One region of the Cupriavidus sp. 21MJTG02-4 genome, then DNA from elsewhere that is predicted to be linked to it. Evidence: predicted binding sites of a transcription regulator. Region 1 holds the regulator's gene; the other holds the start of a gene.
The links. The regulator LexA, encoded in region 1, represses DNA repair genes until DNA is damaged. The targets are predictions, from matches to a motif close to ACTGTATNNNNATACAGT.
Positions count from the first base shown of each region.

Region 2: a site for LexA is predicted at 1,872-1,889, ahead of recA (recombinase RecA). Genes of this name have one in related genera too.

Region 1 is NZ_JBYOJP010000010.1:137,378-144,999, forward strand. Features, by position in the region: gene AC3FKH_RS20430 (MerR family transcriptional regulator) at 1-184, shown strand, start outside; gene AC3FKH_RS20435 (helix-turn-helix transcriptional regulator) at 241-1,386, opposite strand; gene AC3FKH_RS20440 (hypothetical protein) at 1,506-1,928, shown strand; gene AC3FKH_RS20445 (hypothetical protein) at 2,079-2,279, shown strand; gene AC3FKH_RS20450 (hypothetical protein) at 2,312-2,683, opposite strand; gene AC3FKH_RS20455 (DUF2188 domain-containing protein) at 2,864-3,088, opposite strand; gene AC3FKH_RS20460 (hypothetical protein) at 3,289-3,465, shown strand; gene AC3FKH_RS20465 (hypothetical protein) at 3,581-3,787, shown strand; gene AC3FKH_RS20470 (hypothetical protein) at 3,849-4,019, opposite strand; gene lexA (transcriptional repressor LexA) at 4,125-4,781, opposite strand; gene AC3FKH_RS20480 (asparaginase) at 4,977-5,975, shown strand; gene rpsF (30S ribosomal protein S6) at 6,077-6,451, shown strand; gene priB (primosomal replication protein N) at 6,526-6,825, shown strand; gene rpsR (30S ribosomal protein S18) at 6,829-7,107, shown strand; gene rplI (50S ribosomal protein L9) at 7,144-7,596, shown strand.
Region 2 is NZ_JBYOJP010000001.1:26,769-34,390, reverse strand. Features, by position in the region: gene AC3FKH_RS00170 (sensor histidine kinase) at 1-1,044, opposite strand, end outside; gene AC3FKH_RS00165 (response regulator) at 1,114-1,803, opposite strand; gene recA (recombinase RecA) at 2,072-3,133, shown strand; gene recX (recombination regulator RecX) at 3,240-3,710, shown strand; gene AC3FKH_RS00150 (DUF2889 domain-containing protein) at 3,995-4,669, shown strand; gene sucC (ADP-forming succinate--CoA ligase subunit beta) at 4,757-5,926, shown strand; gene sucD (succinate--CoA ligase subunit alpha) at 6,015-6,896, shown strand; gene AC3FKH_RS00135 (TerC family protein) at 7,170-7,622, shown strand, end outside.

The sequences.
Region 1 (7,622 bases):
GAGCAATGGTGGCTCGTGCAGGACCGCCCGCACACTGGCCGAACAAAAACTCGATCTTGTCGAGAAGCGATTGCGGGATTTGCGGCGGTTGCAAGCCGAGTTGGAGCGTCTTGTCCGGCAATGCCACACCCATGGCAATGAGGCTTCCTGCCCATTGATCGATGCCTTGTCCGGGATTGAATGACAAGGCCCGGACATCAAACGCGTCCAGTCGCCGCGCGCGCCCGCCCGCTCATGTCGCTAGCCTCGAACCGGCGGCGTGGAGCGATGCAGCAGATTCAGGAGATCGGACTGCCTTGTCGTGCCGGTCTTCGAAAAGATGTGCTGAAGATGGGTACGAACAGTCGGCTCGCTGATGCCCAGCATCTCCGCCGATTCCATGCCTCCGAGCCCTTGTGAAAGCGCCAGTAATACGCGCAGTTCGCCGCCGGTTAATCCGTGCAGCCGCGCAAAGGCCTCGCCCGGCATGAGCGGGACCTGGATGGGGTCTTGCATGAACACGGCGACCGATGCGGCGAACGGTGCCAGGATGCCGCTGCGCTCGCCGTTCTCAATCGGCAGCAGGGTGGCGACGTAGCCGCGGCCTGTTCCGGCGCCATCGGGAATCGCCACCGAATGTTCGTTCCACGAGGAAGCGTTGTCCGCGCGCGTCGCGGCATCGATGTGCTTCGCAAGTGCCGCGCGAGCCGTGGGTTCGACCGCCGACAGCCGGTTGTGGGCTAGGCAGATCGAATGGCCGGCTTTCACCTGTCGCTCGGCTGCGGTATTCATATAGACCACGTGCCCATCGCGCGCCGTAAGGAATACGCCTGCCGAAAGCCCGTCAAGCGTCTTTTCGAGCATCTCCGATCGAAGTGCCCGGATGTCGAGTGCATCGGAGATCGCCAGTGCCCGGCAAACATGAGGAGACAGCAGCCTGAACAGCTGCGCCTCGGGCTGCTGGTAGTGCGGCTTCTTGTTGCTGCGGGAAGCGTGCAGCGAGGCCATGCGTCCGCCCGTGCGAAGGGCTGGAAACCAGATGATGTCGGTCAGTCCGTACGGCTCCAGGACTTCGCGGTAGAAGCGGCTTTCAAGCAGTTGCCGGGGCTCCCTGGCCAGCGAATTGACGTCCCCGACATTCGAGACGATGTCCGCCGCGGCCATCGGGCTTTGCGCGAACTCACTGCCCAACTTCTCCAGGAATTCGGGCTGGTAGCCGAACACGAACAACTGGTCGTTGCGCACTTGCTTGAGGTCATGGACGCAGATGCCGCCGCCCGTGCTTGCGCACAAGTCCGCCACCGACCGGCAGGCGCCGGGCCAGCGCTCGGGCTCGAGCGCGCAGTCGTAGATGGCGCCGATCACGTCGGAGAGTTGCTGGGCCGTCACGCCCTCCAGGCCGTCCATGGCGAACTCCCATTTTTTGTTATGGGTCTTGTCCGTCATCGCTTCCGATGACGCGGCACTGCGAAGGAGTTTATACGCTTACGAGCAGCACGAATCCCTGTAACGAGAAGGTTGCCAAGATGCTCCACCGTGTCAATCGATTGCTAGCCACGCCCGCCCGGCGAACATCCGCCGGCTATGTGATCGCGCTGATCTACTGCGTCCTTGCAGCGTTGATCTGGAGTGCGCCGGTGGGGCATGTCGGGACGACCATGTCTCCCTGGGGGACCGAGTCAACGATCGCCTGGCTCTACTTCATGACAAACGCGGCGCGCATCTTCACCTATGTGCCGCAATTGATGGCGGTGTGGCGTAGTACCGACGGCGCGCGCGACATTTCGCTGTTGACGTGGGGATCCTGGGTCGTGGCCAACGCCACCGCTGTGGCCTACGGTGTCATCGTCATCCACGACCTGTTTTTCACGCTGATCGCGTTGCTCAACCTGGTGTGCTGTGCCGCGGTGACCGTGGTGTGCATGCAGCGTCGCAGAGGGCCCCGGTAGCGACCGAGCGCATGCTGACACTCCCATTTGGGGGGATCGCGGTTGCGCCGTTGTAGGAAAGCACCCGGCCGCCGCAGAACCCCTGTCCTACATCCTCCCGAAGGTCCGCCGCATATGCTGGAAAGGACGAGGATAGGACAGGAGAGTCTTATGAAAATCACTCTTGTGCTGCTTACCGCTTTCACGGCGTTGCTCAGCGGTTGCGTCGTGGCCCCCGATCGCGATGAGCACCGGGACGGTGGCTACTACAGCGATGGTCGATACCACAATCATGATCGCGATCGCGGCGACCGGGATGACCATCGGGACTACGGGGACAGGGATCGGTGGCAGAACGGGCCGAGGTACTGACGCTGCAGCGTGGCGATTAACAATCGGACGGCCTAGCGACCGCGGGCGGGCAGCGCCTTGATGGTCATCGTGCCGTCTTTCTGGACATCCGCACGGGCAAGTGCATCGAGCGAAATCGTCTTGGTCGGCTTTCTGGGCACGACGATCACCGCATCCCCGCGGAGATTTTTCACCCAGCAACCGGTGTCCCATGCGCCGTGGTAGGCCGCATAAAAGCGCATTTGATTGGCGCCGGCCAAGGGCAGGTCGCACTTCTTGTGCAGGTACAGCACCGTGGGGAACGGCGTTCGAACCGTTTCCCCGACCCGCATGTCGTCAAACGGATAGACATAGGCGTCTTCGGCGCGCGCGGCTGTGGCTGTGGCGGCGGCCAGTGCCGCGATCATCCATACCAGCATCTTCATGGCGATCACCAAGGACTGACGAAGGCGGGTTTGCGAGCCCGCGCCAAGCCAGAGAGCTATCTGGCAAAAATTGTACGTCGCCTTGCAGCGAAAAACCCGGCGACACGCGCCGGGTTATGTTCGCCAGCCGCCATAGCGGGCGTGGTCCTGGGCGTCCGGCTTCGCGAACCGGCCCAGCCATCACCCTTTGATGTCGGGCGCCTCCTGGCCAAACGAATTCCTTTCATGGATCTGTCCATCCCGGCCGTGAATCAGCAGCTCGACCTTCGTCCGTCTCGCCTTCTCCGTGCCGGTGGCGATGGCGTGTTGCTGGCAGGTGAAACGCTGCTCGTTTCCGGACCCGCCTTCGAGCTGAACGGCCCAGCCATTGTAGGTAGGCACGACGTGGATATTCTTGTTGGCCATGGCTGTCTCCTGGAGTCTGTGGAGATAGTGTCGGCCTGCGAACACCGCGCCGGTATCAGTCGCTGTCCGACAAGGCGAGCGGAGGCGGATGGGGTTTATCCCGACTGTCCCGATTCGCCAAGCGGATGTCACCTGGAGTCAAATGGATTTGCTCCGGTTTTCCATACTGGCGTGGTAACGAACTCGCTCTCCACACCATCATGCTTGCCGTGGCTATCTGGCTGCTTTGCTCTTTCGGGATTGGTCTGCTGGCCCACATTCTGGGTCGCTCCGTTGCGGTCTGGCTGACCTTCTCGATGATCTTCACGCCATCCCTCGGGCTGATCGCGATGGCTATCCTGGGCAAGAAGGCAACGACACAGCAGCTGCCGGCCTGAAGAGCGCGGCTGCCGGCTCGGCGCGACCCTGTTCCGCCCGCGGCGAGCGGGAAGCAACAGGCTTCGGATGGTCAAGACCTTCATGCTACGATGCCCCGGACACCGGGAGGCTGCCATGGAATATCGATACAAGAGCCGGGAAATCTCGATTCAGCCAATCAAGGCGCCCGACGGGCAATGGGACTGGTCGTTTGTCATCCGTGGACACGGACATCGACATAACGCCGGCGCGCTCGCGGCAACGGAAGACAGTGCCATCGAGGCGGCCTACGCGGCTGCGAAGCACGAGATCGACCATATCTCCGGCGACGCCAACGACTAGCCGCCGTCAGCGCGGCATTACCGCTGCATTTACTCAGGCCGGCTCCGGCCAGCGGCAAGCCTCAGGCCAGGAGCTTGGTCGGCTCGGCCAGTTCCAGCATCCGGCAGATCGCCGCCATGCTGCCAACCATGGTACGGCGCTGCGCGCCCTGATAGATGCGAACCCCCTTCGATTGCCGGAACGGCACGGGCTTGACCGGCTGGCGGGCGGCGATGTGGTTGGTTTGCGGCATGGCTACACCTCTCGATTGGCAAAAGCGGGGTCAACACCCGTCAGGCGGGCGGCGTCGGCACTGCAAGGAGGAGGGCGGCGGCCAGCGCGCGGCTGGCCGCGCTGGTCAGAAGCCCGAGGAGCGGATCAGCCCGACGGCAATGCCTTCGAGCGAGAACTCTTCGCGTCCGGGCCCGACCATGATGTTCGGGAAGTCCGGGTTTTCCGCGATCAGCTCGATGGTGCCGTCACGGCGCTGCAGGCGCTTGACGGTGACGTCGTCGCCCAGGCGGGCCACGACGATCTTGCCGTTGGGTGCTTCGCTGGCCTTGCGCACGGCCAGCAGGTCGCCGTCGAGGATGCCGGCGTCGCGCATGCTCAGGCCGCGCACGCGCAGCAGGTAGTCGGGGCGTTCGTCGAAGACCGAGGCATCGACCTGGTATTGCCGGTCGATATGCTCGGCGGCCAGGATCGGGCTGCCGGCGGCCACGCGGCCCACCAGCGGCAGCGTCAGCTGCATGACCCCGGACATCGGCAGGGAAAACTGGTCGGGGGTTTCCGAATCGCTGCGCGCCACCTTCAGGCGGATGCCGCGCGACGCGCCCGGCGTCAGTTCGATCACGCCCTTGCGCGCCAGCGCTCGCAGATGTTCTTCCGCGGCATTGGGCGATGAGAAGCCAAACTCCGCGGCGATCTCGGCGCGCGTGGGCGGGAAACCCGTGCCGCGGATCGTATTGCGGATCAGGTCGAAAATTTGCTGCTGCCGGGGTGTCAGGGTCGCCATGGAAGCGTTCCGATAAGTGCCCTGGTGCTGTTTGTCTGCCAGCCGGGTGAGCACTGTATGTTTAAACAGTATGCTGTGATTTTATACAGTATCGGCGCAAGCGCAAGCAGAATTTCAGAAGCGTCCGCTCGACATCAGGTTTGCCCGCATGCCGCAGGTACAATCGCCGGACTTCAGCTCCCTGCATTCCCCACCATGTCCCAGCTTCCCCGCATCGTGGTCCTGGCCACTGGCGGCACCATTGCCGGCGCCTCGACCAATCCGGCCAGCAGCGCGCGCTACCAGGCCGCGACGGTGCCCGTGTCGACGTTGCTGGCGGCCGTGCCGGCGTTGCAGTCGGTGGCCCGGATTGAAGCCGAGCAGGTGGCGCAGATCGATAGCAAGGACATGGTGTTTTCGCTTTGGCCAACGCTGGCCGCGCGCGTTCAGCATTGGTCGGCCGAGCCGGACGTGGCCGGCATCGTCATTACGCATGGCACGGACACGCTTGAAGAGACGGCGATGTTCCTGCACCTGACGCAAGCCTGTCCGGTGCCCGTGGTACTGACCGCCGCAATGCGGCCGTCGACGTCGTTGTCGGCGGACGGTCCGCTCAATCTGCTCGATGCGGTGCGCGTCGCCGGCCATCCGGCTGCGCGCGGCAAGGGGGTGCTGGTGGTGCTGAACCAGCAGATCCATGCGGCGCGCGACGTGACCAAGGCACATACCTCGGCGGTGGATGCCTTTGCGTCGCCGCAGGGCGGTCCGCTGGGTTTCGTGCAGGACGAGTCGGTGCGGCTGCCGCGCACGCCCACGCAGTCCGTTGCGGCGGTCTTTCCCGTGCCGGCCCGGTGGCCCGAGGTCGAGATCGTCGCAAGCTATACGCAGCCGGGGCGCATCGCGGTGGACGCAATGGTGGCTGCCGGCGTACGCGGCCTGGTCGTGGCGGCGGCGGGCAACGGTTCGGTGCATGAGACGCTGATCGCGGCGCTCAGGGATGCCGCCGCGGCCGGTGTTGCCGTGGTGCGGAGTTCGCGGACCGGGGCCGGTCATGTGTCGATTCCGCCAGTTACGGACCCCGATGCCGGCCTGTTTGTCTCCGCCGCGGACCTGAACCCCTATAAGGCAAGGGTGCTGTTGCTGGTGGCGCTTGCACAGGAACCGGGGCTGGCGGCGGCGCCGGACCGGCTTCAGGCGCTGTTCGCCTCGGTGTGATAGCGGTTGCGTGATTGTCAATAGCCGAGCTATACTTTAAGGCTATTCAACCTTGCCGCACCGGACGTGACGCCCGGGTGGCTTATCCAAAAGGAGCGTCAATGCGTCATTACGAAATCGTATTCATCGTCCACCCGGACCAGAGCGAGCAAGTGCCGGCCATGATCGAGCGTTACAAGTCGCTCGTGACGTCGCAAGGCGGCCAGATTCACCGCGTGGAAGACTGGGGCCGTCGCCAGATGGCTTACATGATCCAGAAGCTGGCAAAGGCTCACTACGTTTGCGTCAACATCGAGTGCGGCAAGGACACCCTGGTCGAGCTGGAGCACGCCTTCAAGTTCAATGACGCCGTGCTGCGCCATCTGATCGTGCAGACCAAGAAGGCCGAAACCGCTCCTTCGCCGATGATGAAGGAAGTGCAGCGCGAAGAAGCCCGCAAGGCCGCGCAAACGACCACCGAAGGCCAGGCTGCCTGAATGCGGACTGCGGTGCCTGTCGTGGCTGGCAAGCCTGATCACGACAGCATGGGAACACTGCAAGGGGCGACGCGTTGAACCAGCTTCGGCTAGCCGCCACCCTGGCGGAACGCGATGCCCTCAGGTACACCCCGGCTGGCGTGCCCGTCGTGAACTGCATCTTGCAGTACAGCGGCGCGGCAATCGAGGCGGAAACGCCGAGGCAGGTCGAGTTTGCCATTGCAGCGATGGGGATCGGGCCAGTTGGCCAGCGTCTGGAGCGGTTGCCGCTCGGCACGCTGCTCGATTGCGAAGGATTCCTGACCCGCAAGCACCGCAACAGCAAGGCCCTCGTCTTTCACATCACTGGATGTAAAGCATTCGTAAAGGATTGAATCGTGGCATTCATCAAACGTAACGACAAGAACAAGAAGCGCTTCCAGCAACAGAACCCGCTGTTCAAGCGCAAGCGCTTCTGCCGCTTCACCGTGGCTGGCGTGGAACAGATCGACTACAAGGATCTGGACACCCTGAAGGACTTCATCGGCGACAACGGCAAGATCACGCCGGCTCGCCTGACCGGCACCAAGGCTCACTATCAGCGTCAGCTGGATACGGCCATCAAGCGCGCGCGTTTCCTGGCGCTGATGCCGTACACCGACCTGCACAAGAACTGATAGTCCAGGCCATAGGTCCGTAAAGGAGAGAACACGATGCAAATTATTCTGCTGGAAAAAGTGATCAACCTGGGCAACCTGGGTGACATCGTCAAGGTGAAGGATGGTTACGCCCGTAACTTCCTGATCCCGAGCAAGAAGGCCCGTCGCGCCACGCAAACCGCGATCCAGGAATTCGAAGTGAAGCGCGCCGAGCTGGAAAAGGCCGCCGCCGAGAAGCTGGCCGCCGCGCAAGCCGAAGGTGAAAAGCTGAACGGCCAGACCGTCCAGATCTCGCAGAAGTCGGGTGTGGATGGCCGTCTGTTTGGTTCCGTGACCAACGCCGACATCGCTGTGGCCCTGGGCAACCAAGGCTTCAAGCTGGAGAAGGCTCAGGTTCGTCTGCCGAACGGCCCGCTGAAGACGGTGGGCGACCACCCGGTCAGCGTTGCCCTGCACACCGACGTGGTGGTCGACGTGACCGTCGCTGTGGTTGGCGAGCAAGTCTAAGCAAGACCTTGCGTGCCGGTCCGTCC
Region 2 (7,622 bases), on a different contig from region 1:
GCCAGCCAGGTTCTCCATGCGCGCGAGCGACAGCAACTGCGTGACCAGGTGCGCCGTGCGTTCGGAACTGCCCGCAATCTGCGCCAGCGACCGGCGCAATTCCTCCGGCGACTGGTCGCGCTGCGCCAGTTCCGCCTGCATGCGCAGTCCGGCCAGCGGAGTCTTCATCTGGTGCGCGGCATCGGCGATAAAACGCTTCTGCGTCTGCACCGACTGGTCCAGCCGCGCCAGCAGCTCGTTGAACGACGCGACCAGCGGCGTGATCTCTTGCGGCGCGGCGCGCTCGTCGATGGGGCTGGTATCGCCGGGATTGCGCGCGCGGATACGCTGCTGGATCGCCGTGAGCGGCGCGAGCCCGCGCGTGAGCCCGAACCACACCAGCACCACGGCCAGCGGCAGGATCACGAACTGCGGCAGGATCACGCCCTTGATGATCTCGTTGGCGAGACGCGCGCGCTTGTCGAGGGTTTCTGCCACCTGCACCAGCACGGGCTGGGTACCGCCGACGTTCTTGAGATCGACATAGGTGTAGGCCACGCGCACGTCGTTGCCCGCCACGCGGTCATCGCGCAGGGAGACCAGGCCGGGATGGCCCTGGTCTTCTTCGGATGGCAGCGGCAGGTCGTGGTCGCCGGCGACATACTCGCCGCGCTTGCCGACGACCTGGTAGTAGATGTTGTCGGTCTCGTCCGCGCGCAGGATCTCTCGCGCCGACAACGGCAGTTGCAGCGTGACGCGCCCGTTCACTTCGCGGACCTGCTGCGACAGCACGATGGCGCTGGCTTCGAGTGCGCGATCAAACGGCCCGTTGGCGATCGACTTCGCCACCAGGTACGTGACGGCGATGCTCATCGGCCACAGCAGGAGCAGCGGCGCCAGCATCCAGTCCAGGATCTCGCCGAACAGCGAGCGCGGGGCGGGGTGGGCGGTGCTTTCCTCCAGATGGGGCAGGGCGTCGGCCAGGTCGTCGGGATCGGAGGCGCCGGAAGGGGGCGCGGGATCCTTGGCGGGCCGATGCCGCCATGGCAGTCGCAGCTGGCTCATCTCGGTAAAGGTTGTAGGCGGTTTCGGTCGAGTGATCGGCTGCGTGGACGGGAACGGCGCGCGGACGCCTTAGTTCGGGGCGGCCACGGCCGGCTGGAATTTTTCCAGGCAATAGCCCAGTCCGCGCACGGTGGCGATGCGGATGCCGCCGACCTCGATCTTCTTGCGCAGCCGGTGCACGTAGACCTCGATCGCGTTATTGCTGACTTCCTCGCCCCATTCGCACAGGTGGTCGACCAGTTGTTCCTTGGAGACCAGCCGCCCGCTGCGCGTCAGCAGGATTTCCAGTAGTCCGATTTCGCGCGCCGACAGGTCCAGCATCTGATCGTTCATATAGGCAATGCGACCCACCTGGTCGAAGGACAGGGGGCCATGGCGCATCAGCGTGGCGCCGCCGCCTGCGCCGCGTCGTACCAGCGCGCGCACCCGGGCCTCAAGTTCGGTCAGCGCGAACGGCTTGGCCATATAGTCGTCGGCGCCCAGATCCAGGCCCTTGACGCGCTCGCCCACGCTGTCCGCGGCGGTCAGGATCAGCACCGGCAGCATGGCGCCGCGCGCGCGCAGGCGCTTCAGGACTTCCAGGCCCGGCATGCGCGGCAGCCCCAGGTCCAGGATCAGCAGGTCGAAATTCTGGGTCGATAGCGCGGAATCGGCCTCCAGGCCATTCGTGACATGGTCGACGGCATAACCGGAGTGACGCAACGAGCGCGTCAGGCCGTCGGCCAGCACATCGTCATCTTCGGCGATCAGAATGCGCATGGTTGTCTCCACCACGGCCGGCATTGCCAGCCGCCACGCAAACAATGCGGACAGGGCTTGCCAAGCATACTGTTTTTTTATACAGTACCCGCACATTCCGCGCAGGCCGCAGCAGAAGGCGGCTGTGCAGGCAGTCGGGTGATTTTGCAGTTGAGGCGCAAGATCGGTAAACCGGTCGGCAGCAATCGGAAAAGTCTGAAATGCCGGTGCCGCGCCACATTCGACCCTTTATACCACCATTGACTCAACATTTGACTCAAGGACGACCATGGACGACAAGAAGGCAGGTGCCGGCGTGAGCGCCGAGAAGCAGAAGGCGCTTGCCGCCGCGCTCTCCCAGATCGAGAAGCAGTTCGGCAAGGGCTCGATCATGCGCCTGGGCGATGGCGAGGTCGAAAAGGATATCCAGGTGGTGTCCACGGGCTCGCTCGGCCTGGACATCGCCCTTGGCGTCGGCGGCCTGCCGCGCGGGCGCGTGGTCGAGATCTATGGTCCGGAATCGTCGGGCAAGACCACGCTGACGCTGCAGGTCGTGGCCGAAATGCAGAAGCTGGGTGGCACCTGCGCCTTTATCGATGCCGAGCACGCGCTCGACGTCAACTACGCGGGCAAGCTGGGCGTGAACGTCGGCGACCTGCTGATCTCGCAGCCGGACACCGGCGAGCAGGCGCTGGAAATCACCGATGCGCTGGTGCGCTCGGGCTCGGTCGACCTGATCGTCATCGACTCGGTGGCCGCGCTGGTCCCCAAGGCCGAAATCGAAGGCGAAATGGGCGACTCGCTGCCCGGCCTGCAGGCGCGCCTGATGAGCCAGGCGCTGCGCAAGCTGACCGGCACCATCAAACGCACCAACTGCCTGGTGATCTTCATCAACCAGATTCGCATGAAGATCGGCGTGATGTTCGGTTCGCCCGAAACCACCACGGGCGGCAATGCACTGAAGTTCTATGCCTCCGTGCGCCTGGATATCCGTCGTATCGGTTCGATCAAGAAGGGCGACGACGTGATCGGCAACGAGACCAAGGTCAAGGTGGTCAAGAACAAGGTGTCGCCGCCGTTCCGCGAGGCCTTCTTCGATATCCTCTACGGCCAGGGTATTTCGCGCCAGGGCGAGATCATCGACCTGGGCGTGGACGCCAAGATCGTCGAGAAGTCGGGCGCCTGGTACAGCTACAACGGCGACAAGATCGGCCAGGGCAAGGACAATGCGCGCGAGTTCCTGCGCGAGAACCCGGACATTGCCCAGGAGATCGAGAACAAGGTCCGCACCGCGCTGGGCGTGGCGCCGATGAATGGCGTGCAGGCGGCCGCGGTCGTGGAACAAGACTGAGCGCTGCCGAGAGGCACGCTCCAGGGGCTGGCGCATTGCCGATGCGCCAGCCTTTTTTGTTTCCCGCCTTACCCGAATTCCGAATTCCGAATTCCAAATTGCGCCGATGGCCACCCGACCCCCGCTTTCCCTCAAGGCCCGCGCCGTAGGCTACCTGTCGCGCCGCGAGCACAGCCGGGCCGAACTGGCGCGCAAGCTGGCGCCGCACGCGGAATCCCCCGAGCAGCTCGAACAGCTGCTCGACGCGCTCGAGCGCGAGAACTGGCTGTCCAACCAGCGCTTTGCCGATAGCCTGCTGCACCGGCGCGGCAGCCGCTACGGTGCCGCCCGCGTCATCCAGGAGGCCAAGACTCACCAGCTTGGCAGCGAGCAATTGGGCGAATTGCGAGATCGCCTGCGTGAGTCCGAGCCCGAGCGCGCGCGCGAGGTCTGGCGCAAGCGCTTTGGCACCCCGCCCGCCACGCCGGAAGAGCGGGCCAAGCAGATCCGTTTCATGATGGCGCGCGGTTTTTCGCGCTCGGTCATCGGCAAGGTGATCCAGGGCGCCGAGGACGAGTATCCCGACGGGATGGAATAGGGGGCGGCCGGCCCGCGTATCGGGCCTGTGTTCAGGGCAATACCAGTACTGGCGACAAGTGTATTCGGCCGTATGCCGGCTACGCCGCGGGCCGAGTCCGCCACCGGGAGCGGCCATATGGCTTTTATCCGCCGGTTTTCCGCTCCGGTTGGCCGACAATCCGGCGCCGACACTTGGCGCATGCGGATGTTCCCGGGCAAAGCGGTCCGGCATGTTAAACTCTTCGGGTTTTTCGGCGCCGTTGCCTTTCCACGGTACCTTGCCCCCGTATTCCCAGTCTGGTCATGCCTCTTTCCCAGCCCGTCAACCGTTCCCTGCGTCATACCCGCGCCATTACGGCCCAGGCTTACCTCAGGGAAGACGGCTTGTGGGACATCGAGGTCAACCTGACCGACACCAAGCCGCGTGACATTGACCTGGCGGGCGGCCGGATCCGACCGGTTGGCCAGCCACTGCACGACCTGTGGCTGCGCGTCACGATCGACGAGCAACTGAACGTGCTGGATGCAGAGGCTTGTTCCGACTGGGTGCCGTATCCGACGCAATGCGACCAGATCGGCCCGGCTTACCGCAAGCTGATCGGACTGAACCTGCGCAAGGGCTTCCGCAAGGCGGTGCGCGATCGCCTGTCGGGCATCCAGGGCTGCTCGCACCTGACCGAAGCCGCCGGCGTGCTGCCTAGCGCCGCAATCCAGGCATTCGCGGGCGAAGTCATCAGCATTCGCGATGGTGCCGACGACGATCCCAATCCCGAACCCCCTTACCAGTTGAACGGCTGCCACGCGCTGCGTTTCGATGGCGAGGTGGTTCGAGAGTTTTACCCACGCTGGTATGGTCACCAGCCGAAGCCCAAGGTTCGGGCCGAGGCGGAGCAGGCCGCTGCTAACACGCCTCAGGCGCAAGCGGCTGCCGGCCACGGCAATGTTCCGTACGACCGGCCAACCGGCACTTCCGGCTGATCCTCAGGATCGGCCACGGACGAGAGAGTTCGTCTTCTTTCAGATTCTTCCCTTCTACCTTTTACGCCTACCCGAAAGGAAACACGCATGAATATCCATGAGTACCAAGGCAAGGAAATCCTGCGCAAATACAATGTGCCGGTTCCGCGCGGCATCCCCGCGTTCTCGGTTGCCGAGGCCCTGAAGGCCGCAGAAGAGCTTGGCGGCCCGGTTTGGGTGGTCAAGGCACAGATTCATGCGGGTGGCCGCGGCAAGGGCGGCGGCGTGAAGGTTGCCAAGAGCATCGACGACGTCAAGACCTACGCCACCAACATCCTGGGCATGCAGCTGGTCACGCACCAGACCGGTCCGGAAGGCAAGAAGGTCAACCGCCTGCTGATCGAAGAAGGCGCCGACATCAAGAAGGAACTGTACGTTTCGCTGGTGGTGGACCGCGTTTCGCAGAAGATCGCCCTGATGGCATCGAGCGAAGGCGGCATGGACATCGAGGAAGTCGCTGCCCACACCCCGGAAAAGATCCACACGCTGATCATCGAGCCGTCGACCGGCCTGACCGACGCTGACGCCGACGACATCGCCCGCAAGATCGGCGTGCCCGACGCATCGGTGGCCCAGGCTCGCCAGGCCCTCCAAGGCCTGTACAAGGCGTTCTACGACACCGACGCTTCGCTGGCCGAAATCAACCCGCTGATCCTGACCGGCGAAGGCAAGGTCATCGCGCTGGACGCCAAGTTCAACTTCGACTCGAACGCGCTGTTCCGTCACCCGGAAATCGTCGCCTACCGCGACCTGGATGAAGAAGACGCCAACGAAATCGAAGCCTCGAAGTTCGACCTGGCCTACATCTCGCTGGACGGCAACATCGGCTGCCTGGTGAACGGCGCCGGCCTGGCCATGGCCACCATGGACACCATCAAGCTGTTCGGCGGCGAGCCGGCCAACTTCCTCGACGTGGGCGGCGGTGCCACCACCGAGAAGGTGACCGAAGCCTTCAAGCTGATGCTGAGCAACCCGAACGTTGAAGCCATCCTGGTCAACATCTTCGGCGGCATCATGCGCTGCGACGTGATCGCCGAAGGCGTGATCTCGGCGTCGAAGGCCGTGAACCTGACGGTGCCGCTGGTGGTCCGCATGAAGGGCACCAACGAAGACCTGGGCAAGAAGATGCTGGCCGATTCGGGCCTGCCGATCATCGCTGCCGACACCATGGAAGAAGCCGCCCAGAAGGTTGTGGCTGCTGCCGCCGGCAAGAAGTAATCCGGGCGCCGAAACCACATTCAAGCGGACTGGGGCAGCGCGCGTGGCTGCGTGCCCGTGCTGCCAGAGCCAAGCAAAGGAATAACGTATGTCGATTCTGATCAACAAAGACACCAAGGTCATCACCCAGGGCATCACTGGCAAGACCGGCCAGTTCCACACCCGTGGCTGCCGTGACTACGCCAACGGCAAGAACTGCTTCGTCGCAGGCGTGAACCCGAAGAAGGCCGGCGAAGACTTCGAAGGCATTCCCATCTACGCCAGCGTGAAGGATGCCAAGGCCCAGACCGGCGCCACCGTTTCCGTCATCTACGTGCCGCCCGCAGGCGCCGCTGCCGCCATCTGGGAAGCCGTTGACGCCGACCTGGACCTGGTGGTCTGCATCACCGAAGGCATCCCCGTGCGCGACATGATGGAAGTCAAGGACCGCATGCGCCGCGAGAACAAGAAGACCCTGCTGCTGGGACCGAACTGCCCGGGCCTGATCACGCCGGACGAAATCAAGATCGGCATCATGCCGGGCCACATCCACCGCAAGGGCCGCATCGGCGTGGTGTCGCGCTCGGGCACGCTGACGTACGAAGCCGTGGGCCAGCTGACCGCGCTGGGCCTGGGCCAGTCGTCGGCTGTCGGTATCGGCGGCGACCCGATCAACGGCCTGAAGCACATCGACGTCATGAAGATGTTCAACGACGATCCGGATACGGACGCCGTGGTCATGATCGGTGAGATCGGCGGTCCGGATGAAGCCAATGCGGCCCACTGGATCAAGGACAACATGAAGAAGCCGGTGGTTGGCTTCATCGCTGGTGTCACTGCGCCTCCGGGCAAGCGCATGGGCCACGCCGGCGCGCTGATCTCGGGTGGTGCCGACACCGCCCAGGCCAAGCTGGAAATCATGGAAGCCTGCGGTATCACGGTGACCAAGAACCCGTCGGAAATGGCTCGCCTGCTGAAGGCCAAGCTGTAAGTCACACATCCAGGCCCGGCGCGCTCATGCGGCGCGCAAGGCCCTGTGTGGAACCGCTCCGGCGTGGCTGGGAGCGGGATTGCCCCCGCCAAGTGCGGGGGCAATGTCATTGTGGCGAAGGGCTTCCTAGGGTATTTCCCGAGAAGTTTGCCTCTGACTTGAAATCGAATCGAAAGGTTCGCACGCTATACATGTCTGTTTTTTCAGACATCCGAACTGCCGCAATCGGGCGCGGTCGGACATATTAGATAGAAAACCTCGAGGAGCACTGCCGTGGAACTGCTGTCTTCCACCACGTTCTGGATTGCGTTGGGATCGATCATCCTGACCAACATTGTCCTGTCCGGCGACAACGCGGTCGTTATCGCGCTCGCCTCGCGCAACCTGCCGCCCGCGCAACAGAAGAAGGCCATCTTCTGGGGCAGCGCCGCCGCCATCATCATGCGGGTGGTGCTGACGGTGGCAGCCGTCAAGCTGCTGAGCCTGCCGTACCTGAAGATCGTCGGCGCCGTGCTGCTGGTCTATATCGGCGTGCAACTGCTGACCGGCGAAGATGACGAAGACGGCCACGACGCCAAGGACAACATCTGGCAAGCCATTCGCACCATCCTGATCGCCGACCTCGTCATGTCCCTGGACAACGTGGTGGCCGTGGCTGCTGCCGCGCAGAAGGGCCCCGAAGGCAGCCAGCTGATGCTGCTGATCCTGGGCCTGGGGCTGTCGATC